One region of the Streptomyces sp. NPDC005281 genome, then DNA from elsewhere that is predicted to be linked to it. Evidence: riboswitches for the same ligand, from Rfam matches in the RefSeq annotation. Region 1 holds a riboswitch; each other region holds the start of a gene.
The links. A riboswitch is a leader RNA that binds a small molecule or an ion and turns the genes downstream of it on or off. The one in region 1 is predicted to bind cobalamin.

Region 2: it holds a riboswitch for cobalamin, as region 1 does, so the genes downstream of both, metE (5-methyltetrahydropteroyltriglutamate--homocysteine S-methyltransferase) here and ABZV42_RS10880 (cobalamin biosynthesis protein) in region 1, are expected to answer to the same signal.
Region 3: it holds a riboswitch for cobalamin, as region 1 does, so the genes downstream of both, ABZV42_RS08290 (CbtB-domain containing protein) here and ABZV42_RS10880 (cobalamin biosynthesis protein) in region 1, are expected to answer to the same signal.

The regions. Positions count from the first base shown of each region.
Region 1 covers NZ_JBEXGX010000006.1:61,242-70,898, reverse strand. The annotation lists gene cobN (cobaltochelatase subunit CobN) at 1-1,870, opposite strand, end outside; gene ABZV42_RS10885 (cobyric acid synthase) at 1,867-3,462, opposite strand; gene ABZV42_RS10880 (cobalamin biosynthesis protein) at 3,459-4,430, opposite strand; cobalamin riboswitch at 4,535-4,680, opposite strand; gene ABZV42_RS10875 (hypothetical protein) at 4,839-5,057, opposite strand; gene ABZV42_RS10870 (inorganic phosphate transporter) at 5,078-6,319, opposite strand; gene ABZV42_RS10865 (class II aldolase/adducin family protein) at 6,824-7,573, shown strand; gene ABZV42_RS10860 (alpha/beta fold hydrolase) at 7,827-8,954, shown strand; gene ABZV42_RS10855 (hypothetical protein) at 9,145-9,657, shown strand, end outside.
Region 2 covers NZ_JBEXGX010000030.1:14,989-24,645, reverse strand. The annotation lists gene metE (5-methyltetrahydropteroyltriglutamate--homocysteine S-methyltransferase) at 1-1,423, opposite strand, end outside; cobalamin riboswitch at 1,591-1,814, opposite strand; partial or broken gene ABZV42_RS32805 (3-hydroxyacyl-CoA dehydrogenase family protein) at 2,014-2,169, opposite strand; gene aceB (malate synthase A) at 2,187-3,779, opposite strand; gene aceA (isocitrate lyase) at 3,889-5,172, opposite strand; gene ABZV42_RS32790 (short-chain fatty acyl-CoA regulator family protein) at 5,546-6,943, shown strand; gene ABZV42_RS32785 (NAD(P)-dependent alcohol dehydrogenase) at 6,949-7,989, opposite strand; gene ABZV42_RS32780 (cupin domain-containing protein) at 8,084-8,638, opposite strand; gene ABZV42_RS32775 (AraC family transcriptional regulator ligand-binding domain-containing protein) at 8,806-9,186, shown strand; gene ABZV42_RS32770 (transposase) at 9,145-9,657, opposite strand, start outside.
Region 3 covers NZ_JBEXGX010000004.1:265,837-275,493, reverse strand. The annotation lists gene ABZV42_RS08320 (substrate-binding domain-containing protein) at 1-246, opposite strand, end outside; gene ABZV42_RS08315 (Gfo/Idh/MocA family oxidoreductase) at 818-1,975, opposite strand; gene ABZV42_RS08310 (PadR family transcriptional regulator) at 2,140-2,703, opposite strand; gene ABZV42_RS08305 (nuclear transport factor 2 family protein) at 2,791-3,183, shown strand; gene ABZV42_RS08300 (ferredoxin) at 3,235-3,606, shown strand; gene ABZV42_RS08295 (histidine phosphatase family protein) at 3,634-4,209, opposite strand; cobalamin riboswitch at 4,479-4,640, shown strand; gene ABZV42_RS08290 (CbtB-domain containing protein) at 4,678-4,899, shown strand; gene ABZV42_RS08285 (acyl-CoA dehydrogenase family protein) at 5,116-6,306, shown strand; gene ABZV42_RS08280 (hypothetical protein) at 6,553-6,789, opposite strand; partial or broken gene ABZV42_RS08275 (sigma factor) at 7,100-7,507, opposite strand; partial or broken gene ABZV42_RS08270 (IS30 family transposase) at 7,870-8,004, shown strand; gene ABZV42_RS08265 (NlpC/P60 family protein) at 8,246-9,280, shown strand; gene ABZV42_RS08260 (DUF4389 domain-containing protein) at 9,495-9,657, opposite strand, start outside.

The DNA.
Region 1 (9,657 bases):
CCGGCTGGTCGTCGACATGCAGGTCGTGATGGAGCTCGGCGGCCTTCACGAGCGTCCAGATCTGCGCGCGGACCGCAGGGGCCTTCGTCGGGTCCAGGTCGGAGACCAGCGCGTACTCGTCGAGGAGCTGCTCCAGCTTCGCGAGGTCACCGTAGGTGTCGGCGCGGGCCATCGGCGGTACGAGGTGGTCGACGACGGTGGCGTGCCCGCGGCGCTTGGCCTGCGTGCCCTCACCGGGGTCGTTGACGATGAACGGGTAGACCAGGGGGAGTTCGCCGAGGACCGCGTCGGGTGCGCAGCCGCCGCTGAGCCCGAGTCCCTTGCCCGGCAGCCACTCCATGGTGCCGTGCTTGCCCATGTGCACGACGGCGTCCGCGCCGAAACTGTTCTCCAGCCAGCGGTAGGCGGCCATGTAGTGGTGCGACGGCGGCATGTCGGGGTCGTGGTAGATCGCGATCGGGTTCTCGCCGAAGCCGCGTGGCGGCTGGATCATCACGACGACGTTCCCGAACTCAAGGCAGGCCAGGACGATGTCGTCGCCGTCGATGTAGAGGGAGCCCGGCGGCTCGCCCCACGCCTCCAGCATGCCCGCGCGCAGGCCGGGGTCGAGCGTGTCGAACCAGGCCCGGTAGTCGGCGAGCGGCACGCGCGCCGGGGCGGCGGCGAGCTGCTCCTCGGTCAGCCACTCGACGTCGTGGCCGCCGGCGGCGATCAGCCGGTGGATCAACTCGTCCCCGTTGTCGGGGTATTCGGTCAGGGAGTAACCCGCGTCCCCGAGCGCGTCGAGGACCCGTACCGCGGAAGCGGGGGTGTCGAGGCCGACGGCGTTGCCGACCCGTGAGTGCTTGGTCGGGTAGGCGGTGAAGACGATCCCGAGCTTCTTCTCGGCGTTCGGCTTGTGCTTCAACCGGGCGTGCCGCAGGGCGATTCCGGCGACCCTGGCGGCCCGCTCGGGGTCGGCGACGTACACCGGGACGTCGTCCGGGCCCTGCTCCTTGAAGGAGAACGGCACCGTGATCAGACGGCCGTCGAACTCCGGGATCGCGACCTGCATCGCCGCGTCCATGGGGGACAGGGCCGCGTCGGACGCGTCCCAGGCGCTCTTCGACGAGGTCAGGCAGAGCCCCTGGAGCACCGGGACGTCGAGGTCGGCGAGCGCCCCGATGTCCCAGGCCTCCTCGTCGCCGCCCGCGGACGCCTTGGAGGCGTGGGTGCCGCCCGCCGCGAGGACGGTGGCGACGAGCGCGTCGGCCCGGCCGAGGATGTCGTACAGCGCCGGGTCGGCCCCGCGCAGTGAACCGCAGTACACGGCGAGGGCGTTGGCGCCGCGCGCCTCGATCGCGTCGCACAGCGTGTCCACGAACGCGGTGTTCCCGGACAGTTCGTGGGCCCGGTAGAACAGCACGCCGACGGTCGGCCGGCCTTCGACGAAGGCCCGTTCGCCGTGGACGCCGAACTCCGCGGTCCTGTGCGGCTCCTCGAACCCCTCACCCGTCAGCAGCACGGTGTCGGAGAGGAACCGGGCGAGCTCGGCCAGGTTGGCGGGGCCGCCCTCGACGAGATAGCGCAGCGCCTCCGCGACCACACCCGCGGGCGCCGACGACTCGGCCATCAGCTCGGCGTCCGGGACGGACTCACCGCCCAGCAGCACGGTCGGGATCCCGGACGCCTTCAGGAACGCCAGTCCGTCCTCCCAGGCCCGCTTTCCGCCCAGCAGCCGTACGACGGCAAGGTCCGCGCCCTCGACGAGCGCGGGGAGTTCGCCGGTGACGTCCACCCGGGTCGGATTGCCGATCCGGTAGGCGGCGCCACTGGCGCGGGCCGCCAGCAGATCCGTGTCGGCGGTCGACAACAACAACACAGTGCTCATGCGGGTGCTCCCGGTGGAATGAAGGGCAGTCCTCGTGGCGCGCCGGACTCGATGAGCCGCCACAGCGCGTCGGTGTCCGCGTGTTCCTCGATCAGGTCGCCGAGCCGGTCCAGCTGCTCCTCGCGCAGCGCCGCGAACGACGTGTCGGCCGCCGGCACGAAGCGGCGGCCCGCGGCGGCGGCCACCTCGCGCAGGAAGGCCCGCCGGAAACCGTCCGACTCCAGTGATCCGTGCCAGTGCGTGCCCCAGACGGCGCCGGCCCGGCACCCGTCCAGGCCGTGTCCCTCGCCGTCGGACATGAACGCCTCGCCGCCGGTCACCTCGGCGACCCCGTGGTGGATCTCGTATCCCTCGACGTGCTCGCCGAGGGCCGTGCCCACCGGCCGTGCCAGTGTCTTCTCCCGCGCGAACCGCACGCGTACGGGCAGGAGTCCGAGCCCGTCGACCTGACCGGCGCGGGATTCGACCTCGTCCTCGATGTGCTCCCCGAGGAGCTGGTAGCCGCCGCAGATGCCGAGGACGGGCCGCCCCTCGGCGGCCCGGCGCGCGATGGCGTCCGCGAGACCCCGCTCACGCAGCCACGCCAGCGCCTTCACCGTGCCCCGGGTGCCGGGTACCACGACCAGGTCCGCGTCGGCCAGTTCCTCGGCCCGGTCCACGAACCGCACGACGACGCCCGGTTCGGCGGCCAGCGCGTCCACGTCGGTGAAGTTGGACATCAGCGGTACCCCGCAGACGGCGACCCGCAGGACGTCCGCGCCGACGGGGGAGGAGACCGCCGACTCCCGGACCGCCCCGCGCAGCGAGACCCGCAGGCCGTCCTCCTCGTCGATGCCCAGACCGTGCTGGAAGGGCAGGACGCCGTAGGAGCGGCGCCCGGTGAGGCCGTGCAGCATGTCGAGGCCGGGTTCAAGCAGGCTGACGTCACCCCGGAACTTGTTGACGAGGAACCCGGCGACGAGCGCCTGGTCCTCGGGGGACAGCAGCGCGACCGTCCCGAAGAACGAGGCGAACACCCCGCCCCGGTCGATGTCGCCGACGACGAGCACGGGAAGGCCCGCGTTCCGCGCCACCCCCATGTTCACGATGTCGGTGCGCCGCAGATTGATCTCGGCCGGACTGCCGGCTCCTTCACAGATCACCGCGTCATACGTGCCCCGCAACTGCGCCAGACAGTCGAGGACCGTCGCCAGGAGTGCTTCCCGGTGCCCCCCGCGGAGCCGTTCCCCGGGGGACGCCCCGGCCGACGACGGCCGCTCGGCGGGTCCGGCGGTTCCGAAGAACCCGCGCGCGCTCATCTCGCCCACCGGCCTGCCCATCAGGACGACCTGGCTGGTGCGGTCGCCGCCCGGCTTGAGGAGTACGGGATTCATCAGCGCGGTCGGCTCCACGCGGGCGGCCTGCGCCTGCATGGCCTGCGCCCGCCCGATCTCGGCGCCCTCGCGCGTCACGAACGAGTTCAGCGACATGTTCTGCGCCTTGAACGGCGCGACCTTGACGCCCTGGCGCGCCAGCCACCGGCAGATCCCGGCGGTGACGACGCTCTTGCCCGCGTCGGAGGTGGTCCCTGCGATCAGCAGCCCGCCGCTCATGCGGTGCGCCCCTTCCTGGTGGACAGGGCCCGTCCGGCTCCGGCGAGCAGAACCCGTCCGGCGGCGCTCACCCCGAGCGCGAGCCAGCCGACGCGCCGGGAGAGCCGTACGGCCCGTTCGATGTCGTGGACCTCCACGGCGCGCCCCGGGCCGTTGAGCACGGGCCGGTGCTCGACCCGTCCGGCGTACGAGAGGGTGCCGCCGAGCCGTACCCCGAGCGCGCCCGCGAACGAGGCCTCCACGGGACCGGCGTTGGGGCTCGGGTGCTTTCGGGCGTCCGCCCGCCAGGCGCGTACGGCGCCGCGCGGATCAGGACCGGCCACGGCCGCGAGGACGGCGGTCAGCCGGGCACCCGGCCAGCCGGCGACGTCGTCGAGCCGGGCGGAGGCCCAGCCGTAGCGCCGGTACCTCGGGGACCTGTGGCCGACCATGGCGTCGAGCGTGTTCACGGCGCGGAAGGCGACGAGCCCGGGCACACCGCCGACGGCGCCCCAGACCAGGGCGCCCACGACGGCGTCGGAGGTGTTCTCGGCGACGGACTCGACGACGGCGCGCGCGACACCGTCGGCGTCCAGCGCCTGCGGATCGCGTCCGCACAGATGCGGCAGCCGCTCCCGGGCGACGTCGAGGTCACCGGCCGCGAGCGCGCCGCCGATCGCCCGGGCCTCGCGGCCGAGGGAGGTCCCTCCGACGACGGACCAGGTGGCGGCGGCGGTCAGGGCGACGGAGGCGGTGCGTGAGGTGCGTACGCCATGGCTCGCGAGCGCGGCGAGTCCGGTGGCGCCGCCCACGCAGAGGGCCGTGTGCAGCGCGCCCCACCCGCGGTGGTCCCGCCACAGAGTCCGCTCGACGGCAGCGGCGGCCCGCCCGAACACGGCGACCGGATGCCCACGGCGGGGATCGCCGAGCAGCAGGTCGCCGAGGAGGCCGGCGGCGGCGCCGTACGCGAAGACGCGATCGGCACGCACGGGGTCAGCCGGCCGTGGGGTGGAGCGGAACCTTCGTACTCAGCGAAACGGGCAACGGGCAGCCGCGCATGGCGATATGTCCTCACTCAGGGTGTCCACGCCCTGGTTCGACGAGACCGGCGGTGAGAGTTCCTGGCTCCCGGGGAGTTTCTTCCCCGATGACAGTGGCGGGACCGCGCCGGATTCGCACCGGCTTCCTCTCATGCCGCCGTACTTGGCTCCGGCAGTCCACCACGGGGCGAGAACGGCAGTCAACTGGCTGTTGACCTGCGGAGGGACAGTGTGCGCAGGCCCACATACGCGTGGGGTGCGGGACGGTGATCCGTCCCGCACCCCACGTGCGGTACCGCTCTGCGCAACCCGGTTCCGGGCCGCCGGGACTTTCGTCGTCCGGGCCCCGGTGCCGGGCTACTTGGTGATGATCAGGGAGATGCCGTACGCCACGGCCGCGGCGCAGGCCGCGAAGCAGACGTACGCGCCGGTGGCCGCCGCGACCGCGGAACCGCCCTGGGCCGACTCCTTCTTGGAGAGGCCGGCGACGCCGAGGGTGAAGAGGGCGACGAGGGCCACGGTCACTCCGAGGCTGACCCCGAAGACGGACCCGAGGGCTGACCAGTCGATGTTCATGCTGTTGCTTCCTTTGGGTCTCAGGCCACTCGGGACTGGGCCGACGGGTTCGCCGTGGGCTCGGCCGGAGCCGGGATGGTGGCCGTGAGGCCTTCGGCCACGGGACCTGCCGGGGGCGGGGTGACGGCGGCGATGGCCTGCGTCACCACACCGGCGGGCTCCTCGGAGTCGTTCACGTTGTTGTGGTCGATCACCTCGCGGCGCGAGCGGCGCCAGATCGCGAAGCTGGAGCCCACCAGGAAGACCGCGACGAGGGCGGTGCCCCAGGCGCCGAAACCGGTCACCCATTCGGCGCCCGCGCCGACCAGGGCCGCGGCGGGCAGCGTGAGGACCCAGGCGACGACCATGCGGGTGGCGGTGGACCAGCGGACCACACCGCCCTTGCGGCCGAGGCCCGCGCCCATCACGGAACCGGAGACGGAGTGCGTGGTGGAGAGGGAGAAGCCGATGTGCGAGGAGGCCAGGATGACCGTGGCCGCGCTGGTCTGGGCGGCGAAGCCCTGCTGCGGCTGGAGGTCGGTCAGGCCCTTGCCCATCGTGCGGATGATGCGCCAGCCGCCCAGGAAGGTGCCGAGCGCGATCGCGACACCGGCCGAGAGGATGACCCAGACCGGCGGGTTCGAGTCGGGAGCGACGGCGCCACCGGCGACCAGGGCCAGGGTGATGATGCCCATCGTCTTCTGCGCGTCGTTGGTGCCGTGGGCCAGCGAGACGAGGCCCGCGGAGGCTATCTGGCCGGCGCGGTAACCCTTCTTGGTGGCCTTGGTGTCGGCGTCACCACTGAGCTTGTACGACAGCCGGGTGGCGACCAGGGCGGCCAGACCGGCGACGACCGGGGCCGCGACGGCGGGCAGGAGCACCTTGCCGACCAGGACGTCCCCGTGCACCGCGCCGGTACCGGCGGAGGCGATGGTGGCGCCGACCAGGCCGCCCATGAGGGCGTGAGAGGAGCTGGACGGGAGTCCGACCAGCCACGTCACCAGGTTCCAGAGGATCGCGCCGACGAGCGCGGCGAAGATCACCTCCGGCCGGATGCCTGTCTCGTCGACGAGGCCTTTGGAGATCGTGTTGGCGACCTCGACGGAGAGAAAGGCGCCGACAAGGTTGAGGGCGGCAGACATCGCCACCGCGACCTTGGGCTTGAGCGCGCCGGTCGAGATGGTGGTGGCCATCGCGTTGGCGGTGTCGTGGAAACCGTTCGTGAAATCGAACACGAGAGCGGTGACGATCACGATTCCGAGGAGGAGCGTGATGTGTTCCATTTACCCAGGCTTCTGTTGGACGTCAGTGGCAGGTGGACCGTAGGCAACCTGGGTGAACGGAAGGTGAACTGGGCGGGGCTTCATGGTGTCTCGAACGGTGGACGGTCATTCCGCTTGTGTCGAGGGCCGGTTCGGCGGGTTCGAACGGATGCGGAATTCCGTGCTCCGCTTGGGGTCCGCGCGTCGGGTTCGCGGTTCGGGTCGCGGCGGGTTTGGACGACGAGATCCCCGTCACGCCCAGGCTGTAGCCGTCGTCACGCCGCCCGGGGGCCCGGAAGGGTCGCCCCGTCGGCGGTGCCGGAGCGCCGGCGGGGTCGTGATGGGTCGACCACGGGGTGTGATCCGCGGCAAATGTCCGACCGGGGTGACGTCGGCGCCCCGTCGGTGTGACGTGATGTAAATCACATACAACCGTGGGGTCTTGGGGGCCCGGATCCGTCCCGCACCCCTCCCGAAGCCCGCCCGCACGGGTGCGCGGAGAGCCGCGACTGGCAGGATCGCGTCATGACTGAGCGGCACGGGGACGCACGGGACGGGCACGAACACCCACGGACGACGGGCGAGCACGGGGGGCGGGGCGAGCAGGGTCCGCCGGACGCGCCGGACGCCCCGGACGTCCTTCGCCCGGCCTGGGACGAGTTGGTCTCCACGGCCCGCCGCACGGTCGCCGACGGTCTGGTCGTCGGCACCTCGGGCAACGTCTCCGTCCGTGTCGGCGACACCGTCCTCGTCACGCCCACGGGCGTGCCCTACGACCGGCTGACGCCCGACGACATCGTCGGCGTCGGTCTCGACGGCCGGCAGGTGCTCGGCTCGCTGCGCCCGACCAGCGAACTGCCGATGCACCTCGCCGTGTACGGCGCGACGGAAGCGCGGGCCGTCGTCCACACCCACGCACCGCACGCGACCGCGGTCTCGCTCCTGGTCCCCGAACTCCCGCTCGTCCACTACATGGCGGCGGCCATGGGCGGCCCCGTCCGCGTCGCCCCCTACGCCGCCTACGGCACACCGGAACTGGCCGAGAACACGCTCCGGGCCCTGACCGGCCGCACCGCCTGCCTCCTCCGGAACCACGGCACCATCGCCCACGGGGCCTCTCTGGACCGGGCGTACGACCGCACGGCCCAGCTGGAATGGATGTGCCGCGTCTGGCTCCTGGCCTCCTCGGTCCCGGGCCTCACGCCCGCCCTGCTCTCACCGGAACAGCTGGCGGAAGCGGGGGAGCGGCTGAGGGGGTACGGCCAGCGACGCTGAGGCCCCACCCCACCGTGGCCCCGCCGCGCCCCATCACGCCGCACCATTCCCCACCGAGCGGCGCCCCACCACGCCGCTCCCCGACGTACCGTCCCCGGCCGCATCGCCCCCGCCGAACCGTCTGCCGACCCGCTTTTCGACGTGCCATCCCTTGCCCACGCTCTCTTCGGCGCGGCCGGCAAGTGAGCGTCGGGCGTCACCCTTGGAGGCGCTTCCGCTGGCCGATGGCCGGGTACCCCGGGAAACTGGTCGGGTGCGCACCCTAAGAGCCACGGCAGCGGCCGTCACCGTAGCCATAGCCGCGGGCGCGGCCTCCGTGGCGGCGGGCCGGTTCGCCAGCGACGCCGCGCTGAAGACGAGACCCGGCAAGCCCCTGCCCACCGAGCCCCGGCTCACCGTGCACGCCACGACGGCGGGCGGAATCACTCTCACCAGGGCCCTCGCCTCCCGGCGCCCGGGAACCTACGGCCTCGCCGGCGACGGCTCCCACGCGGTCGTCGGCCCGCTCCAGAACTCCGTGCCCCACACCGCCGACACCGTCGTACGCAGCCTGGAGCGCGTCACGCACGGATCCCTTGAGCCCGGCGACAAGGTGTGGCTCACCCCGAACCTGTACGTCGGCGACCCCGGGTCCGCCCTCGGACTCGAACACGCCGACGTCGACGTGCCCGGCGAGCTCGGCGCCCTGCCCGCCTGGTTCGTGCCCGCGGTCCGCGACACCTGGATCATCACCGTCCACGGCCTGGGTGCCACCAGGGAACACCCCATGAACCTGATGGGGTTCCTGAACGACCGGCGCTTCCCCGTCCTCGACCTCGCCTACCGGGGCGACCTCGGGGCACCCCGCCCGCCGGACGGCCTGAACCACCTCGGCGAGACCGAGTGGCGCGACCTCGACGCGGCCATCCGCTACGCCGTGCGGTTCGGCGCCGAGCGGGTCGTGCTGTACGGCTGGTCCACCGGCGCCACCATGGCCCTGCGCGCCGCCGCCCACTCCGCGCTGCGCGAGCGGATCTCCGGGCTCGTCCTCGACTCCCCGGTCCTCGACTGGGAGACCACGCTGCGCGCCCTCGCCGGCGCCCGCCACACCCCGGGCTTCCTGCTGCCGCTCGCGGTGCGCGCCGCACAGGGCCGCACCGGCGTACGCGGCGACCGCATCGCGCACGCCGCGCACCCCGACCAGGTCAAGGTGCCGACCCTGCTGGTGCACGGCCCGGACGACGGCATCGCCCCCTGGGGCGCGTCCCGCCGCCTCGCCGCCGACCGACCCGACCTCGTGACCCTGCACACCGTCCCGAACGCCCCCCACGGCGCCATGTGGAACGCCGACCCGGCGAGCTACGAAGAAGCCCTGCGCCGCTTCCTCACCCCCCTGATGTGAGCCACGGCGCCCCACACCCCCCGGCGTCCGGCCGGCGCGAAGGGGCACTTCCGGTTCGGTCCGGGGCAACTCCACGCGGCACACTTTCCCGCGTGCCGGGCACCTGGACAGGGGTCCGCTCCAGGTGCCCCCGTGGCCTGCGACGGCATTCCGTTTGGGTTTTCGGACTGTCAACCGCAAGACTGCACCCGTGACGTCCCGTAACCCGCGCGACTCCAGGCTCCGACTCGTCAGCCCGCGGTCCCTCGCGACCGCTCCCCGAGCGGTGACCCAGCGCCGCACCCGCCGCCCCGCACCGCGACCGCCGGAAGGCACACCGCCGCCCGCGGAACTCGCCCGTATGGCGCGCACCGGCCTGTCCGACGCGGCCCGCGTGGCGCGCTGGGCCGACGCCGCGCTGCGCCCGGGGCGCGACGGCCCGAACCCCGACGGCCCGAACCCCGACGGCAAAGGCACCCTCTCCGACGCCACCGCCGAACGGGCCGCCACGGATCTCGGACTGACCCCGGTCCAGGTCCGCGCCGACTGGGACACCGCCCGCCTGGCCGGCCTCATCGAGGTGCACGGCGACGACGCCCGTCCGGGCTGGCGGCTGCGGGCCTGGAGCCGCGACGACAGCGCCGTCCTGCGCGGCTGGGTCGCCCTCTTCGACGCCTGGTCCCTCGCGTACCCCGAGCCTGCGGACCGCGAGCCCGCGGCCGTC
Region 2 (9,657 bases), on a different contig from region 1:
GCTCCTCGTACGCGGCTGTGCCGATCCGGCCCGCTCGCAGATCGGCGCGGGCGGTGCGCAGTTCGCCGGTCTGTGGGAAGGAGCCGATGGTCGTGGTCGGCAGCAGGGGCAGGCCGAGGTGGGCGCGCTGGGCCGCCGTCCGTTCGGGATAGGGCTGCGAGCGGCGGGCGTCGACGTCCGTGACAGCCTCGGTGCGGGCGCGAACGGCAGGGTCACGGGTGATCGGGGAAGCGGCACGGGAGGCCAGGTCGGCGCGGTTGGAGGCGAGTTCACCGGCGATGGCGTCGGTGCCCTGGGCCAGGCCCTCGGCCAGGGTGACGATCTCGGCGGTCTTCTGCTTCGCGAAGGCGAGCCAGCGCAGGATCTGCGGCTCGATGTCCTGCTCCAGGGCCGCGTCGAGGGGCACGTGGAGCAGGGAGCAGGAGGCGGCCACGTCGACCCGGCCGGCCAGCCCGAGCAGGGTGGCGAGGGTGGACAGGGACTGCTCCAGGTCGTTGACCCAGATGTTGCGGCCGTTGACGACACCGGCGACCAACCGCTTGCCGGGCAGCCCGCCGACGGCGGCCAGGGCGTCGAGGTTGGCGGCGGCGGACTCGGTGAAGTCCAGCGCGAGCCCGTCGACGGGAGCCTTGGCCAGCACCGGCAGTGCGTCGCCGAGCCGGTCGAAGTAGGAGGCGACCAGGAGCTTCGGCCGGTCGGTGAGGGTACCGAGGTGGCGGTAGGCGCGCGAGGCGGCGCTCAGTTCGTCCGAGGTGCGGTCCTGCACAAGGGCGGGCTCGTCGAGCTGCACCCACTCGGCGCCGGCCGCGCGCAGGTCGGCGAGCACCTCGGCGTACACGGGCAGCAACCGGTCGAGGAGGCTCAGGGGGTCGAAGTCCGCGGGCACGCCCGGGGCGGGCTTGGCGAGCAGGAGGTAGGTGACGGGGCCGACGAGCACGGGGCGCGCGGTCAGTCCGAGCGCGAGGGCTTCCTTCAGCTCGGACACCTGCTTGGCGGGGTCGGCCGTGAAGACGGTGTCAGGGCCCAACTCGGGCACCAGGTAGTGGTAGTTGGTGTCGAACCACTTCGTCATCTCCAGTGGGGCCGCGTCCTGGGTGCCGCGGGCCATGGCGAAGTAGCCGTCCAAGGCGTTCGCGGCCGCGGCGGCCCGGTGGCGGGCGGGGATCGCGCCGACCATGACGGTGGTGTCGAGAACGTGGTCGTAGTAGGAGAAGTCGCCGGTGGGCACTTCGTGGATGCCGGCCGCGGCCAGCTCCCGCCAGTTTGCGCGGCGGAGTTCGGCGGCGCCGGCCCTCAGGGCGTCCGCGGTGACGCGGCCCTTCCAGTAGCCCTCGATCGCCTTCTTCAGTTCCCGGTCCGGGCCCTGGCGGGGGTAGCCGTACACGGTGGCCCGTGCGGGCGCGGCTGCGGTCCTGGTGGTCACGGAGATCTCCTTCGCGAGATGAATCCCTGAGATCCCGGGTGACGGGACGAGAGCGCGAAGAGGTGACGAACCGGACGGGGAGCGACGACGCGCGGTACAGCGCGGTCGTCCGCCTGGTATGTACGCCGACCCGCCCACGAGGTCACCGGGATTTCCGCGCACGAGTGGTTCGTACGCGGGCAACGGGCAGGTCTTCGGACTCGCGGGCACATCCTCTGGAGGGAGGACTCCTACTGGCCGTCGCTTCCCAGGCCCGGTACGTCGGACCCAGTGCGTATGACGGCGGTCGTTCCCGCTCACCGCTGCGGGGCAGTCCCGGATTCGCACCGGGTTCCCTCTTGCGACGCATCCCGCCTGGCGGACGGGGCGAACCAGCTGCATCGGTCAGCCTAGGGCCCGCTCACGGCCGCGGCGTGTCACGTCCGCCATCCGGATGGTGAGGTGGGCCACGTACCGGGCCGGTGTGAAATGGGCCGAGGGCGGGAAGCGCCGTGCGCGCGCTTCCCGCCCTCGCCCCCTGTGACGCCGCGCCGGGACCTCACCCCTGCTGCGGCTTGCGCGGGCCCCTCAGCCCGCGCCGAACCAGGCCCTCAGTCCTGGTCGTAGGTGTGGAACCCGCGGCCGGTCTTGCGGCCGAGCAGTCCCGCCTCCACCATCCGCTGGAGCAGCGGCGGCGGAGCGTGGAGAGGCTCGCGGAATACGTTGTAGAGGGACTCCGCGATCAAGGCGACGGTGTCCAGGCCGACACGCCGGACACCGCCGCTCACGACTGCTCCCGGGGCCGTCGCACGAGATGGCGGGAGTAGGCGTCCGGGGTGAAGAACAGCGGCAACTCGCCGGTCATGGCGGTGCGTTCGAAGAGTGCGCGGATGTCGTCCAGGGGCGCCCACGGGTACTGGGCCCCGAGGGCGGCGACCTCGTCGTCCAGCAGGTTCAGGACCGTCTCCCGGTCGATGACGCGGTGCCGCAGCCACTGCCAGATCTGGACGCGGGCGATCTCGGCGGTGGCCGCGTCCTCCATGAGGCCGTCCAGCGCGACGGCGCCCCGGCCGTCCAGCCAGGCGGCGAAGTAGCGCAGCGCGACCGCGACGTTCGTACGCACCCCCTCCGGCGTGGGCCGGCCGCTGATCCGGCGCACCGACAACAGGTCGTCGCGCGTCACCTCCACGTCGTCGCGGGTGCGGTCGATCTGATGCGGCCGGTCGCCGAGGACGCCGTCGAACACCTCGCGGCAGACCGGCACGAGTCCGGGGTGGGCGACCCAGGAGCCGTCGAAGCCGTCCTGCGCCTCCCGCTCCTTGTCCAGGCGGACCTCGGCGAACGCCGCCTCGTTGACGGAGGGGTCCTTCCCGGGCACGTGGGCGGCCATGCCGCCGAGAGCGTGTGCGCCCCGCTTGTGGCAGGTGCGCACGAGGAGCTCGGTGTAGGCCCGCATGAAGGGAGCGGTCATCGTCACCTTCGCCCGGTCGGGAAGCAGGAAATCGGTACGGTGCCCGAAGGTCTTGATCAGGCTGAACAAGTAGTCCCAGCGGCCCGCGTTCAACCCCGCGCCGTGCTCGCGCAGTTCGTAGAGGATCTCCTCCATCTCGAACGCGGCGGTGATCGTCTCGATGAGGACGGTGGCGCGGATCGTGTTCCGCGGGATGCCGAGCAGGTCCTGGGCGGCGACGAAGACGTCGTTCCACAGCCGGGCCTCGTAGCGGTTCTCCAGCTTCGGCAGATAGAAGTAGGGGCCGTACCCGGCATCGATCTGCCGCTGCGCGCAGTGGAAGAAGTAAAGGCCGAAGTCGACGAGCGCGGCGGGCACCGGTCGGCCGTCGTACTCCAGGTGCTCCTCGTCGAGGTGCCAGCCGCGCGGACGCACCATGATCGTTGCGAGCCGGTCGCCGAGGACGTACTCCTTGCCCTCGGCCGTGGTGAAGTCGATCCGGCGCTCGACGGCGTCGAGCAGGGTGAGCTGGCCGCCGACGATGTTGTCCCAGGTGGGGGCCGTGGCATCCTCGAAGTCGGCCATCCACACGCGGGCGCCGGAGTTGAGGGCGTTGACCGCCGTACGGCGCTCGGGCGGGCCGGTGATCTCCACCCGCCGGTCCTTCAGTCCCGGCGCGGGCGGCGGCACCCGCCAGGTGGGGTCGTCACGGACGGCCGAAGTGACCAACGGGAAGTCGAGCGGGGAGCCGCTCGCCAGCCGAAGGGCCTGCCGACGGCGCTCCTTGAGCAGGGCCTGTCTGCGCTTCCCGAAGACCGCGGCGAGATGACCGACGAAGTCGAGGGCGGCGGTGGTGAGGATCTCGTCGTGGCGGTCGCCCGGGGCAGCGAGGACACGGACGTGGTGAGTCAGGGCACTGGTGGACATCGGGTTCTCCTGCGCGAGGGAAGAGGAGGAAAGCGAGCGGGACCGGACGGGGACCGTCGTGCGGCCCCCGCTCGGCCGGGGCGCGGACCCAAGGCCGCTGTTCGCGGGCCTAGTGGAACTGCTCTTCCTCCGTGGACCCGGCCAGGGCGGTGGTGGAGGAGGCGGGGTTGACGGCGGTGGAGACGAGGTCGAAGTAGCCGGTGCCGACCTCGCGTTGGTGCCTGACGGCGGTGAAGCCCTGCGCCTGCGCGGCGAACTCGCGCTCCTGGAGGTCGACGTAGGCGGTCATGCCGTGCTCGGCGTAGCCGCGTGCGAGGTCGAACATGCCGTGGTTGAGGGAGTGGAAGCCGGCCAGCGTGATGAACTGGAAGCGGTAGCCCATCGCGCCCAGCTCGCGCTGGAACTTGGCGATCCGGTCGTCGTCGAGGGCCGCCTTCCAGTTGAAGGAGGGCGAGCAGTTGTAGGCGAGCATCTGGTCGGGGTACCGCGCGTGGACGGCCTCGGCGAACTCCCGCGCCTGGGCGAGATCCGGGGTGCCGGTCTCCACCCAGACCAGGTCCGCGTACGGGGCGTACGCCAGGCCGCGGGCGATCACCGGGGCCATGCCGTTGCGGACGTGGTAGAAGCCCTCGGCGGTGCGCTCGCCGGTGACGAACTGGGCGTCGCGCTCGTCGACGTCGCTGGTCAGCAGATTGGCGGCCAGGGCGTCGGTGCGGGCGACGACGAGCGTGGGCACGTCGGCGATGTCGGCGGCGAGACGGGCCGCGTTCAGGGTGCGGATGTGCTGCGCGGTCGGCACCAGGACCTTGCCGCCGAGGTGGCCGCACTTCTTCTCGGAGGCGAGCTGGTCCTCGTAGTGGATGCCGGCCGCGCCTGCCGCGATCATCGCCTTGGTCAGCTCGAAGGCGTTGAGCGGGCCGCCGAAGCCGGCCTCCGCGTCGGCGACGATCGGTGCCAGCCAGTCCGTGGTGTCGGTAACGCCCTCGGCGACGGCGATCTGGTCGGCCCGCAGCAGCGCGTTGTTGATCCGACGCACCACCTGGGGAACGGAGTTGACGGGGTAGAGGGACTGGTCGGGGTAGGTGTGGCCGGCCTGGTTGGCGTCGGCGGCCACCTGCCATCCGGACAGGTAGATGGCCTGGAGACCGGCCTTGACCTGCTGCACGGCCTGCCCGCCGGTCAGGGCGCCGAGCGCGTGGATGTAGTCCCGCTCGTGCAGTTGGCGCCACAGCCGCTCGGCTCCGCGCCGGGCCAGGGTGTGCTCCTCACGGACACTGCCGGACAGCCGCACCACGTCCTCCGCGCCGTACGTGCGCTCGATGCCCTGCCACCGGGGGTCGGTGGCCCAGCGCCGCGAGAGTTCCTCGGCTGCCTGCGTCCTCGCTTGTGCCATGACTGTCACCGTCTCCTCGGTCTGTGGCGTCTGCCAAGCCTCTGCCGCTTGAGCCAGAGGTGGCACTGTGTGTCGTCCTGTTGGGGTGCGGCCCGCCCTGGCCGGGGGCGAAGATGAGCAATGCTGCCGCCGCAGAGCACCGCAGTTGTCGGGATCTCCGACGTCAGGGCAGTGAATCGGGCCCGGATGCCGGCGGTGCCTGCCGGTTCCGGCGGGCCGCACTGAAACTCTGGCACTGGCACTGAGTGCCATCAACCATGGGCAACTGCCAACTTCTGCGAATCTTCTCGCCGCCTTTTGCCAATCTTGCGAAGGTCTTCAGGGGGCCCGACTGGCCTACACTCGCGACCACCCGGACACGGCGGAACACACCGTGAGCAAGACCTACGCGGGAGCGCGCCTGCGGCGGCTGCGCGAAGAGCGCCGAATGAGCCAGGCGGAACTGGCCCGCGTCCTTGGCATCTCCCCGAGCTACCTCAACCAGATGGAGCACGACTCCCGTCCGCTCACCGTGCCCGTGCTGCTCAGGCTGACGGAGACCTTCGGCGTCGACCCGGGCTTCTTCTCCGAGCGCGACACGACCCGCCTCGTGGCCGACCTGCGCGAGGCGCTGACGCGGGAGATCGCCGCCGCCCAGGTCTCCGCGTCCGATCTCGCCGAACTGGCCTCGCGCCTGCCCGCGGTCGCCCGAGTGCTCCTCGACATGGGCCGTCGCAACCAGCTCCTGGCCGAGGGCCTCACCGGAGCGGCCGACGGCCGCGACACGACGGGAGGGACACCACGCTCACCCCACGAGGAGATCCGCGACTTCTTCTACCGCCGCCAGAACTACCTCCACGACACCGACCTCGCGGCTGAGCGCCTGGCCGGGGAGATCGGCATCCGGCCGGTCGAGGTCGTGCAGGCGCTGACCGATCGCCTGACCGGGATGCACGGCGTCCGCTTCTCCGCCGACACCGGTGACCATCTGCACCGCTACGAGGGGACAACCCGCACCCTGCGCCTGTCCGGTCGCCTGCGCCCCGGCCAGCGGGCGTTCCGCATGGCCACCCAGGTCGCCCTGCTCGAGTACGGCGACGAACTCGATCGGCAGGCGGCCGAGGACTTCGAGCCCGGCTCACCCGCCCACGCGCTGGCCCGCATCGGCATCGCCAACTACTTCGCGGCGGCACTGGTCCTGCCGTACGGCGCCTTCCACGCGGCCGCCGAAGAAGTCCGGTACGACATCGAACGGCTCACCGACCGGTACGGCCTCGGGTACGAGACCGTCTGCCACCGCCTGAGCACCCTCCAGCGCCCGCGCCTGCGAGGCGTGCCCTTCTCTTTCGTCCGCGTCGACCGGGCGGGCAACATGTCCAAGCGCCAGTCGGCGACGGGTTTCCACTTCTCCCGGGCCGGCGGCACATGTCCGCTGTGGAACATCTACGAGGCGTTCACCGCCCCCGGCCGCATCCATGTCCAGATCGCCGAAATGCCCGACGGGCAGCGCTACTTGTGGACCGCACGCGCGATCACCCGGCACCGCGGACGCTGGGGCGAACCCGGCAAGACCTTCGCCGTCGGCCTGGGCTGCGAGATCCGCCACGCCCACCGGCTCGTCTACTCCGACGGCCTCGACCTCGCCAACGCCTCCGCGGCCACCCCCATCGGTATGGGCTGCCGTGTCTGCGAACGCCTGGACTGCGCGCAGCGCGCCGCACCGCCCCTCGGCCACCCACTCCGGATCGACCAGAACACCAGCACCTTCGTGCCGTATCCGGTCACGGAGTAGCCGCCTCAGGCGTGGGGAAGGACGACCGCGCGGCCGGTGATCTTCCCGGCGTGCAGGCGCTCGTAGGCGAGGGGCGCCTCTTCGAGGCTGTACGTCTCGGTGTGCACTTCCAGCGCCCCGGAGCGGCTCAGCGCGAGCACCTCGGTGAGCTCCGGCCGGGTGCCCCAGTACGGGACCGTCGAGGTCACGCCGTACGGGACCCGCCCGGCGGCCATGCCCAACCCGCCCCCGCCGAGGCCGACCACGGTGATCTCGCCCTCCTTGGCGACCATCCTCGCCGCGGACTTCAGAGTGACGTCGCTGGCCACGAAGTCCAGCACCACCTCGGCGCCCAGACCGCCCGTCAGCTCTCGGAGCGTACGAGCCGCCTGTCCGTCGGACAGCAGCGCGTGGTGGGCATCGCAGGCGCGCGCCAGGTCCAGCTTCTCCTCCCTGACATCCAGCGCCACCACGGTCGTCGGGCTGAGAGCGCGCAGCAGCTGCACACCCAGATGTCCCAGCCCGCCGACGCCGATGACCACCGCCGTGCTGCCCGGCACCAGCCGCGGCAGCACCCGCTTGACCGCGTGGTAGGGGGTGAGCCCCGCGTCGGTCAACGGCACCGCGGACACGGGGTCGAGGCCGTCCAGCGGCACCAGATGGCGTACGTCGTCCACCAGCATGTACTCGGCGATCGTGCCCGGCGCGCCCAGACCCGGCGAGAGGATGCCGAGGCGCTCGGTGTGTGGACAGTAGTTCTCCCGGCCCAGCGCACAGGCCCGGCACACCCCGCAGCCCCATGCTCCGTAGACGGCGACCTTCTCCCCGACCCCCACTCCGGTGACGCCCTGGCCGCACGAGGTCACGGTGCCCACGCCCTCGTGGCCGAGCGTCAGCGGCAGGGGGAACCACAGCCGTTCCACGGGGGAGTTCATGATGACCTCGTCCGAGTGGCACACCCCGGCCGCGTCGACCTTCAGCAGCACTTGCCCGGGACCCGGCTCCGGGTCGGGCGCGGTGCGTACGGACGGGGGCTCGCCGGGGGTGTGGAACTGCAGGGCTTTCATGGGGGTGCTCCTCGGGTCGGTGCTGGTCAGCGGGCGGTGGTTGGCGACGGCCGGGTGGAGCGCGCCGAGGAGTTCCGGAGCGCCCCGCGCGTACTTACGCGTCGCCGGCGACGACCGTTGCCGAGCCGCTGATGTACCGGATGCCCTTGACGCCCGCCCGCACCGACTTGTCCACGATGTACTGGATGGCGACGGCGTCGACGAGTGAGTGGAACGCCCCGTCCTCGGTGAAGTTGACGTTGGCGCCGGCCACGCGGATGAACATCACCGTGTCCTCGGTGTTGTCCTCCGGGGTGTAGAAGGTGTGCACGGAGCCGCCGGGCTCGTACAGGTAGGAGCCCGCCGTCTGCGGGTGGTCCGGGTACTCCTTGTACAGCCAGCGGCCCTGCTGGGTGTACACCTCGGCGGGGCCCGTGTGGTAGTGGATCGGGAACTGGAAGCCCGGTGGCACGGTGGCCAGCAGCACCCACGTGCCGGTCTCCATGTCGAGCCGGAGCACCTTGACGTCGACGCCCGGGCCGAGCGAGTCCTTGACCGACGGGAGCTCCTCGCTGTCGACCGTGAGCAGGTCGGTCTGCGGCAGTGCGACGAGGGGGAGCCGGGAGCCGCTGGTCGTCGTGGACGCGCCGGGTGAGGGGTGAGTGGGCACGGAATGGTCCTTTCACGCGGGTGGGGATCCGCCGGCGGTTGTCATGGCTTTCGGGCGCCTCGCGCTGCCGAGCCCGAGCCGCGATCGAGCGGGGACGCGGCTCATCGTCTCCCCTGCTCAACCGGGAAGGCTTGACATCTCAGGACGACTATTTGACCTTTGGAGACATGTCGTCGATCCGAGGAACGTCACTGACGGGCTTCCCCGAACTCGTCCGCGAGCTCGGTGTGGACCCCGGCCCGCTGCTCGCCGCCGCAGGCGTGGCAGGTGACGCGGTCGGCGACCACGGCAGGTTCGTCCGGTACCGCGGTGTCGTCGCCGCCGTCGAGTCGGCCGCGGTGGCCACCGGAGCTCCGGACTTCGGACGACGGCTCGCGCTGCGGCAGGGGCTGGACATCCTCGGGCCCCTGGCGGCGGTCGCCCGGACCGCACCGACCGCGCGACTGGCCTTCCAGGCGATCCACCGGTACGTGACTCCTCCCCGTCCTGGAGAACAGGGCTTTTCGCTATGCCGTGTTGGCGTCGCGACGGACCAGCCCGGCCCGTAAGACGTTGGTGGCTGCGACTGTGTCGGCGTGCGCGTGGTGACCGCAGGCGACGCAGTGGAATGTTTCCTGGCTGGGCCGGTTCTCCTTCACGGTGTGCCCACAGTGGGGGCAGGTGCGGGAGGTGTTGCGGGGGTCCACAGCGATCACTTCCCGTCCGGCACTCTCAGCCTTGGCGTGCAGGATCCTCAGGAACACCCCCCAACCGGCATCGGCGATCGAACGGTTCAGTCCCGACTTGGCCGCTGCCCCGTTGAGCAGGAATGCGCCTGCCCGGTCGGGGTCGGGCTTCGGTGCGGGTGCCGTGTTCATGTTGCGGATCTTGAGGTCTTCGTGCGCGATGACGTCATGCCTGCGAACGAGGTCCAAGGCGGTCTTGTGTGCGTGGTCCAGCCGCCGGCGGCGCACCCTGCCGTGCAGCAGGGCGACCTTATCCACAGCACGTTGGTGGTTGGCGGTGCGGTCCTTGGCCTT
Region 3 (9,657 bases), on a different contig from region 1:
GGCGGCCGCGGCCGCGGCGCCCTTGTGGACGATGTCCCAGAACGTGTCGCCGGGCGCCTGGTGGGTGACCAGGGCGACCGTCATCTGCGGTGTGTTCGCCTTGCCTGCGGTGCCGCCGGCCCCGCTCTCGTCGGCCTTCTTGCCGCCCGAGCTGCTGGAGCAGCCTGCGGCGAGCAGTAACGACGCCGCCGTCAGGGCCACGAGGGGGGCGATTCTGCGGGAACGGGGCGGGAACGTGCGATCCATCAGTCCAGCACCTCACTGTGCGGCCGGGGTCTGTGTGTCTCCTCCCCTACATCCCCAGCATCAGACGCATCACGCATACGAAATGGACCAGGACGTCAACCAACCACCTTGTGCTGTACCGGACTTGAGGCCCCGTGCACCTCTTGTCCGGCGGCACCCACCCCGTTCTTTCGCCCCCTCCGCCCCTACCCTTCCCGTACCCGGGGCTCCGCCCCGGACCCCGCTCCTCAAACGTCGGAGGGGCTGAAAACACGCAGCCGGAGAGGCTGGAACTCACGCCGCAGGCGAATGCCGGGCCCAAGGGGCTGAAATTCACGCCGCAGGTGAAGGCCGGGCCGGAGGGCCCGAATCTCACACCCGTGAGGGACCCCACCCAAGCCACAGTCCCCCCGCACCCGGCATCCGGCGGAAGGGGCCGTGCCGGTACATCACATGCCCGTCGCCTACGCCCGGATCGAGCAGCGTTTCCCATCTCGCCGACGTCTGATCCAACGGCGACGGGCGGATGTACCGGCACGGCCCCGACCCACCACCGGACCGGCACCGAGCGCGGCGCGAACCAGACGTACGGCTATGCCTCGAGTGGCACCCACGTGCCCGACGCCGCCGAGCGCCCCATCGCGTCCAGCGCCGTAGCGCTGCGGACCGCGTCGACCAGGGTCGCGCCGTACGGCCTGCCGTCCGCGATCGACCGCAGAAAGGTGTGCGCCTCGACGACCTTGAGATCGTCGTAGCCCATGCTGTTCGCCGCGCCCGGCTGGAAGGCGGCGTAATCCCCGGCCCCCGGACCGACGAACACGGTGCTGACCGGCTGGTCCCGGTACGTCGAACCCCGGCTCACACCCAGCTCACCCATCCGGCGGAAGTCCCAGAACACCGCCCCCTTGGTGCCGTGGACCTCGAACCCGTAGTTGTTCTGCTCGCCCACCGAGACCCGGCACGCCTCCAGAACACCGCGCGCACCGGAGACGAAGCGCAGGAGACAGCTGACGTAGTCCTCGTTCTCGACGGGCGCCGGCTCGCCGCCCGCCGCGCGCTCGTGTCCCGAGGTCGCACCGGCCGGCCGGGCCCGCAGGGACACGAAGACCGCGGTGTCCGCCATCAGCGCCTCGATCTCGCCCACCAGGAAACGGGCCAGGTCGACGCCGTGCGAGGCCAGGTCGCCGAGGACACCGCTGCCGCCCCGCTCCCGTTCGAAGCGCCAGGTCAGCGCGCCCTCGGGATCGGCCGCGTAGTCGCTGAACAGGCGGATGCGCACATGGGTGACGCCACCGATGTCACCGGAGGCGATCAGCTCGCGGGCCGCCACGACGGCCGGTGCGCCCCGGTAGTTGAAGCCGACCGTGCCCCGTACTCCGGCCTCGGCGACCGCGCCCGACACGGCCCGGGCGTCGTCGGCGGTCAGCCCCACCGGCTTCTCGATCCAGATGTGCTTGCCGGCAGCCGCCATGGCCACACCGATCTCACGGTGCAGGAAGTTCGGCGCGGTGATGCTCACGGCCTCGACACGAGGGTCGGCGGCGATCTCCCGCCAGTCACGGACGGCGGCGGCGAACCCGTACCGCGCGGCGGCCTCCTCGGCCCGGCCGGGCACCTCGTCGGCGACGGTGATCGGTTCGGGACGCAGGGGGAGCCGCGGGAAGTGGTGCGGAACGCGAGCGTACGCCTGCGTGTGCACCCGTCCCATCCAGCCGAACCCCACGACAGCGACACCGAGCGCACGCACCACGATCGCCCTCCTTCAAGCCGAGCCGAGCCGCCCAAAGCGGCCCCGAGCCGCCCCGAGCCGTCCCGGACCGACGAGACCGATGGAGCCGGAGCCGGGACCGGGATCGGGACCGGAACGGGAACCGGGTCCCGCCCCGCGACCAGGCTAATGCGAGCGCGCCACCGTCAGGGGGCGACGGACGACCGCTGTTCCAGGATCCGCAGGGCCCGCTCCGCCCAGTCGATGATCGCCTGCTCGAAGGCGCGTCCCCCCAGGAGAGTGAGATACGGGCCGACCCGCTCGGCCCCGGCGAGGTACTCCTCCTCGGTGCGCCCGTCGAACAGCCGGGCGCCGATCCGCTCGTAGTGCGCCAGCTTCGCGCGCGACCATTCCAGCCGCTCGACGATCGCCACCCGGACGGCGTCGGCGTCCCCGATGTCGAGTGCGTACACCTTGACCATCAGCTCGTCGCGGATCGCGGTGGGTTTCGCGGACCCGGAGGTGAAGGAGGCCAGGGTTTCGAGCCCGGCCGCCGTCAGTGAGAAGACCCGCTTGTTGGGCCGGCGCTCCTGCCGCACGAGCCGGGCCTCGATGAGCCCCTCGGACTCCATCCGGTCGAGCTCCCGGTACAACTGCTGCGGGGTCGCCATCCAGAAGTTGGCCACGGAGGCGTCGAACCCCTTGGCCAGGTCGTAGCCCGAGGCCTCGCCCTCCAGGAGCGTGGCCAGTACCGCGTTGCGCAATGCCATCCCGCAAGGCTAGACGGCCTCCCCTCGCAGGACTAATCTTATCCGCACCTAATCAATTAATTGAGTATGAGTAGAGTGGTGAACGCGATGAACTCCTTCCGCAAGGCCGTGGAGGCCGGAGACCTCGGCGCCGTCGAGGAACTGCTGGCCGACGACGTCGTGTTCACCAGCCCCGTCGCCTTCAAGCCGTACCCGGGCAAGCCGATCACCGCGGCCATCCTGCGTGGCGTCTGGCGCGTCTTCAGTGACTTCCGCTACGTCCGCGAGATCGCCGGCGCCGACGGCCGCGACCACGCGCTGGTCTTCACGGCCAAGGTGGGCGACAAGGAGATCAACGGCTGCGACTTCCTGCACTTCGACGAGGACGGTCTCATCGACGAATTCACGGTGATGGTGCGTCCGTTGTCGGCGGCGCAGGCGCTCTCCGAGGCGATGGGGGCGCAGTTCGAGCAGATCTCGCGCGAGGCGGCCGGAGCGTGAGGGTGCCGGCTCGGGCGGTTTGAACCGACTCCCTCCGGCTACCCGCCTGTTGTGACGACGACTTCACAACAGGAGCTCTTCCGGTACCTGGAGGACCGCTTCGCCTGCGCCCAGGCCTGTACCGACTGCGCCCGGACCGCCGCGTTGCGCGCGAGCCTCATGGACCCCGACGGGCCGAAGGAGCAGGAATCCGCGCGGCGTTCGGGCATTCTGTGCGCGGAGGTGTGCGAGGCGACCTGCCATGTTCTGTCCCGCCAGCAGGGGCAGAGCGAACGGGAAGTCCGTGCCCAGCTGGAATGGTGCCGGGACGTCTGCCTGGAGTGCGCCGAGGCTTTCGACGGCTGCCCCGGGGCGGAGGCCGCCGCGCGGAGATGCCGTGACTGCGCCCGGTCGTGCGTGGACTTCATCGCCACGCTGAGGTGAGGCCGCACGGAGCCGGGCGCGGGCCGGTCAGGCGAGCGGGCGTCCGGCGCGGACGTTCCAGCGTCCGGCGCGCCCGCTCAACTCGGTGACGGTGAGCGGCGGCACGTCCACGCGCCAGAACGCCGGCTCCGGCGCCCCCAGCACCCGTACCACCAGGGCCCGTACGACCTCGGGCTCCACCACGGCGACGGTCCGGCCGTCGAACCCGGCCGCCGCGTCGAGGCGTTCCGCCACCCGGTCGCAGAACGTCCGGACCGACTCGCCGTCGTGCGGCGCCGACGCGGGGTCGGCGAGCCACCGCGCCACCGCCTCCGGTTCCTTCGCGCTCACCTCGGCCAGCGTCGCCCCGCGCCAGCGGCCCACATCGAGAGGCGCCAACTCCGTTGCTTCGGAGCCGCCTTCGAGTCCGAGTGCCTCGGCGGTCTGCCGGCACCGCAGGGTGGGGGAGACCCACAGCCGCCCGCCGGCGGGAACGGCACCCGCCTCGGCCGCCGTCCGGGCGGCCCGCAGGCCCGAAGTGTCCACCGGGCTCCCGTCGTCGAAGCGGGCCTCGCGCAGCGCCTCGCTGATCGCCGCGGAGATCAAGGTCACTCGGCTGGTCATGCCATCACTCTCATGTGTCGTGGACCCGGTTCGTGTTCATCGGACCGGGTGGTCGTGCGTCGCGGCCCCCCGACCGGAATCGCGCCTCCGACCGGAATCATGGCCCCTTACTGGAGTCTTGGCCTCCGGCCGAGGGTGCGGATCCGTCCGGAGTCGTCGCCCCCGACGGAAGGCGAATCCCTGCCCCATCAGGACGGTTGCCCTCCTCCACTGTGCTTCACGAACTGTGGGGCGCACAAAGTGCAGGGGGCCGTGCGCCCTTGGCCGGGCTGCGGCTTCGCGGTACGGTCACGTGGATATTGACGACGGTTCGGCGGAAGCCCGGTGGAAGTCCGGCACGGTCGCGCCACTGTAAGCCCGGCACATGTCACCCCGGCCAGGGGTGACGGACGCGGGCAAGTCAGACCCGTGACCGTCGTCCTGTGCACCACCGAGATGGGACGCGAGTTCCCCAGGAGGTTCTGCCCCATGGCGCAGTCCGTCGCTCAGCCGACCGTCACCCCCGCCGCCGTTCCCGCCAAGCTGCCGATCGGTGCGATCGTCCCCTGGGCGGCGTTCTTCGGCATCCTGATGCTGGTCCTGCTCTACTTCGTCGGCGCCGAACAGGGCGCCACCTCCCTCGTCTCCGGCGAGAACGTCCACGAATGGGTCCACGACGCACGGCACCTGCTCGGCTTCCCCTGCCACTGACGGCGACGGGGAACGTACGAGCCACGATATTGCGCGACGGCCGGGAAGCCCCGGTCCGTACGACGGGGGCGGTGCCCGGAAGGCCGGGCACCGCCCCCGTCGCATGCGCGGGGGCGCCCCGGCGTCCGTGTCGTCGGCGTCATCGCCATTCCCAATTTCTGGAACACGTTCTACGGTGTGCGCCGTCAGGTCGGGCCCGGGGATCCAGGAGGCGCCGTGCATCTCGAATACACGCCGGAGCAGCAGCGGTTGCGGACCGAACTGCGGGTCTACTTCGCCGAGTTGGTTCCGGACAACGCCTACGCCCGCTACGCCGATCCGGCGGCGCAGAAGCGCTTCTACCGCGAGACGATCAGGCGGCTCGGCGCGGACGGCCGGCTCGGGGTCGGCTGGCCCGAGGAGTACGGCGGGCAGGGCCTCGGCCCGATGGAGCAGTTCATCTTCTTCGACGAGGCGGCCCAGGCCGGGGTGCCACTGCCGCTGATGGCGCTCAGCACGGTGGGGCCGACGATCATGCGGTTCGGCACCGAGGAGCAGAAGTCCTACTTCCTGCCGAAGGTCCTCTCCGGCGAGATCGACTTCGCGATCGGCTACAGCGAGCCCGACGCCGGGACGGATCTCGCGGCGCTCAGGACCAGGGCCGTACGCGAGGGCGACGAGGAGACCGGTCACTACACGGTCAACGGCCAGAAGATCTGGACGACCAACGGCGACACGGCCGACTGGGTGTGGCTCGCGGTCCGCACCGATCCGGACGCCCCGCCGCACAAGGGCATCACCATGCTCCTCGTGCCGACCTCCGACCCCGGCTACTCGTGCACCGTCATCAACACGCTCGCCTCGCACGACACCACCGCGAGCTACTACGAGAACATCCGCGTCCCCGCCACGCGCCGGGTCGGCGAGGAGAACAAGGGCTGGCGGCTGATCACCAACCAGCTCAACCACGAGCGCGTCACCCTCGCCGCACACGGGACCATGGCCATCCGCGCCCTGCACGACGTCCAGCGCTGGGCGATGGAGACCAAGCTCGCCGACGGCCGCCGCGTCGTCGACCTCCCCTGGGTGCGCCGCCTCCTCGCGCGCACGCACACCAGGCTGGACGCCATGAAGCTCCTCAACTGGCGCATGGTGAACGCCGTCCAGGAGGGCACCCTCACCCCCCAGGACGCCTCCGCCGTCAAGGTGTACGGCTCCGAGGCGCGTCGGGACGCGTACGCATGGCTGATGGAGATCGTCGCGGCCCCCGGCGTCCTGAAGGAGGGCTCGGCCGGCGCCGTCCTGCACGGCGAACTCGAACGCGGCTACCGATCAGCCGTGATCTTCACCTTCGGCGGCGGCAACAACGAGATCCAGCGGGAGATCATCTCGTGGATCGGCCTGGGGATGCCCAGGGTGCGGCGCTAGCGGGATGTGACCAGGATCAGCAGTTGACAGGCAGCTCGCGCCAGTTGCTGCCGAGAGCACCGGCGTCCGCCCGATCTGCACCGGCACTCAACGATCTTCGCTCCAGGCCGTAGGCATACCGAGACCGACGACCGTTTGCTTGCGGGAACGCCTGTCGATCTGGGCGAGCTCATCCTCCGCGCCGGCGAGACTGGCGCGTAGTCCTTCGACTTCGCCGGGCAGCAATAAGGTCAGCCGAATGGCCGATTACTGGTTATCGGTGAACTGCGGGCCCTTCTCCTGATTGTAGATTTCCTCACCGGATGCGTTGTAGGCGTGGACGTAGGGACTCGGGCCCGCATAGTGCGAGCCGGGGTTGTCGACGGAGAGAGCCGCCGCGTAGACGAACGCGCCGCCGGCCATGACCGCCGGGTACTGCTTCGGATTGTCGCCGTAGCTGATGGCGATCTTGGCAATGTTGGATGTGTAGTGCCCGGCGCCCAACCCTAGATATCGCCCCTTGCCGGTGGACTCGCGAATGGAGTCGAAATACTCGATCGTATGACCGGTGCCCCACAGGCGATTGTTGATGAACGTGGGCGGGGAATCCTGGCTGTTGCCCTTGTCGCCCTTTGACTCGCATTGCGCTTACTGATCGGCGGAGTTGACGGCGATGACCACACCGTCCCCGTCCTGCGAGGCGATGGGAGCGCGGGCCGCGACCACCGCGTGGTAGCTCGAGGCATCCGAGCCCAGGCAGGAGAACAGGATCTTGGCGACGGTCCCAGCGTCGATCGGGGTCGTCGTCCCGCACCGACATACGACGCTCGTCGTCGACCAGGACGGCGACGCGGTCCGCGTGGTCGCCCACCGACTCGTCGTGCGAGACGAGCCGGCGCAGCAACGCCTCGGCCCGCCTCAGCCGCCGCCTGGTGTTCGACAGCAGGCGGTCGGCGATGCCCAGCAACCACGGCAGAGCCGAGTCGCGGTCCAGCACCGTCTCCGATCGCCGACGCCAGGCATGCAAGAACACGGTCGACGTGAGGTCTTCGGCCTCGGACCGGTCGGTCGTCCGCCGGAACAGGTGGTTGTAGACGGTCTTCCCGTGACGGTCGAAGACCCGACCGAACGCCTCCCGGTCGCCGTCGACGGCCCTCGCCCACAGTTCTCGGTCAGATATGCCTCCGACCGGTACGGCGGGACCAGCGTCGTTCAGTTCCATGCTCTGTACGTGTCCGGCAACCAGCCGAAGGTTCCCGCTGAACCAGCTCCGGTTTGACGGACTCAGATTCAACCGGCCAGAGCGACAGCGCCGGTTGGAGGGAGACGGCGCTGCCCCTGCTGCCGGAGGAGTGGTCGCCCGAACAGATCGTCGGACACCTGCGTCTGCATCACGAGGGCGACCCGCAGACGCAGATCACCCACCAGACGATCTTCCGGTCGATCCGCACCACCCGCTGGAAGGTGGTCCCCCGCGAACTGTGCAGGCGGGTTCGAACTGGCCGCCCGATCCGGAAGAACAAGCGCCACACGGTGAAAGGCCAGTGGCGTTCACAGATCACCGGCGCCCGACCGATCGAGGAGCTGCTCCGGCAGTATCTGCCCAAAGGAACAAACCTGTCGAAGTTCAGCCGGGACGAGCTTGACGCCATCGCGGCGAAGCTCAACAAGCGGCCGCGCGAGTGCCCTGGATTTCGCACACCGGCCGAGAGTGTCGCCTTGATCGGTCGAATCCAGATCAACACCTGCCACCTACCCGGCAACACTCCGAGGGGAGCCGTAACTCGTCTCTGTCACTCAACATCCGTCATTAAAACGCCACTTGCTCTAATGAAGACCGAGTCACTACAGTCGCCATCCGAACCTTTGCTCGGTTGTTCACTCGCTGGGGGTGACAGCGAAGGATCACCGCTCGTCGGCGTATTCGGCAGGCGGCCGAAAGAAGAAGGAGCTCGCTTTCGTGGCGTCCCACCGTCGACCCAAGCAGCCGAGCCGCACCCGTGTGACCGTGCTCACCACCGCCGCAGCTGCCGCCGTTGCTCTCAGTGCCAACGCCGCCAATGCCGCGCCGTCCGAGAAGCCCAACAAGGACGAGGTCAAGACCAAGGTCGACAAGCTCTACCAGGAGGCCGAGCAGGCCACCGAGAAGCTCGACGGCGCCAAGGAGAAGCAGAAGGAACTACAGAAGGAGATCAACTCCCTTCAGGACAACGTCGCCCGCGGCCAGGACGCGCTCAACCAGCTCCGCGACGGCCTCGGCTCGATGGCGAGTGCCCAGTACCGCACCGGCGGCATCGACCCCTCCGTGGCGCTCTTCCTCTCCTCGAACCCGGACGACTTCCTGGACAAGGCCTCGGCCATGGACCAGCTGACCGCTCAGCAGGCCGAGTCGCTCAAGAAGGTCCAGGAGAAGCAGCGTTCGCTCGCCCAGCAGCGTGCCGAGGCCTCCGCGAAGCTCAAGGACCTCGCCGACACCCGGGCCGAGCTCGCGAGCAAGAAGAAGGAAGTCCAGAGCAAGCTGGGCTCCGCGCAGAAGCTCCTGAACTCGCTGACGGCGCAGGAGAAGGCGGCGCTGGCCACCCAGGACCAGCGGCGGGCCACCCGCGCCGGCGAGCGGGTCGACCTCGGCACCACCAAGGCCGCCTCGGGCCGCGCCGCCGCCGCGTTCGCCGCCGCCCAGAGCGTGATCGGATCACCGTACGCGTACGCCCACTCCGGCCCCAGCACCTTCGACTGCTCGGGCCTCACCTCCTGGGCGTACGCCCAGGCCGGCGTGACCATACCCCGCACCTCGGAGGCCCAGGCCAACGCGGGCACCCGCATCTACTCGCAGAGCGATCTCCAGGTCGGCGACCTGGTCATCTTCTACGGCGACCAGCACCACGTCGGTTTCTACGCGGGCGGCGGCCAGGTGCTGCACGCCCCGCACACCGGCGCGTTCGTCCGCTACGAGGCGATCGGCAACATGCCCTTCCAGTTCGGCGTCCGGATCTGATCCGTGCCTCGGGCCGGGGCTGCGGTGCGGTCTTGACGACAGCCGCGCCCGTCATGGCCCACCGCTGCTGCACCTTCGGCGGGCCGCGAGTGGAGACGCTCGCCGGGGCGGACGCGGGCGCGCAGGCCGCGTTCGATGTCCTGGAGGCGCGCGACCCGGTCGTCCTCCGGGAGGTTCTGCCGAAGGAAGGTGCGACTGGTGACGGTGACGTCGATTACCGACCGGAACCGGGCACCGGGGTCTTCGTCAGAGAGGACAACTCCTGCCCGCCCTGGTCGAGGCGGAACGGCGGGTACTCGTCGGTCATCAGCGCGCCATAGGCAGCCACCCGTGCGACCCAGCGGACCAGGCCGAGCAGGAAGTCGAAGAGGTGGACC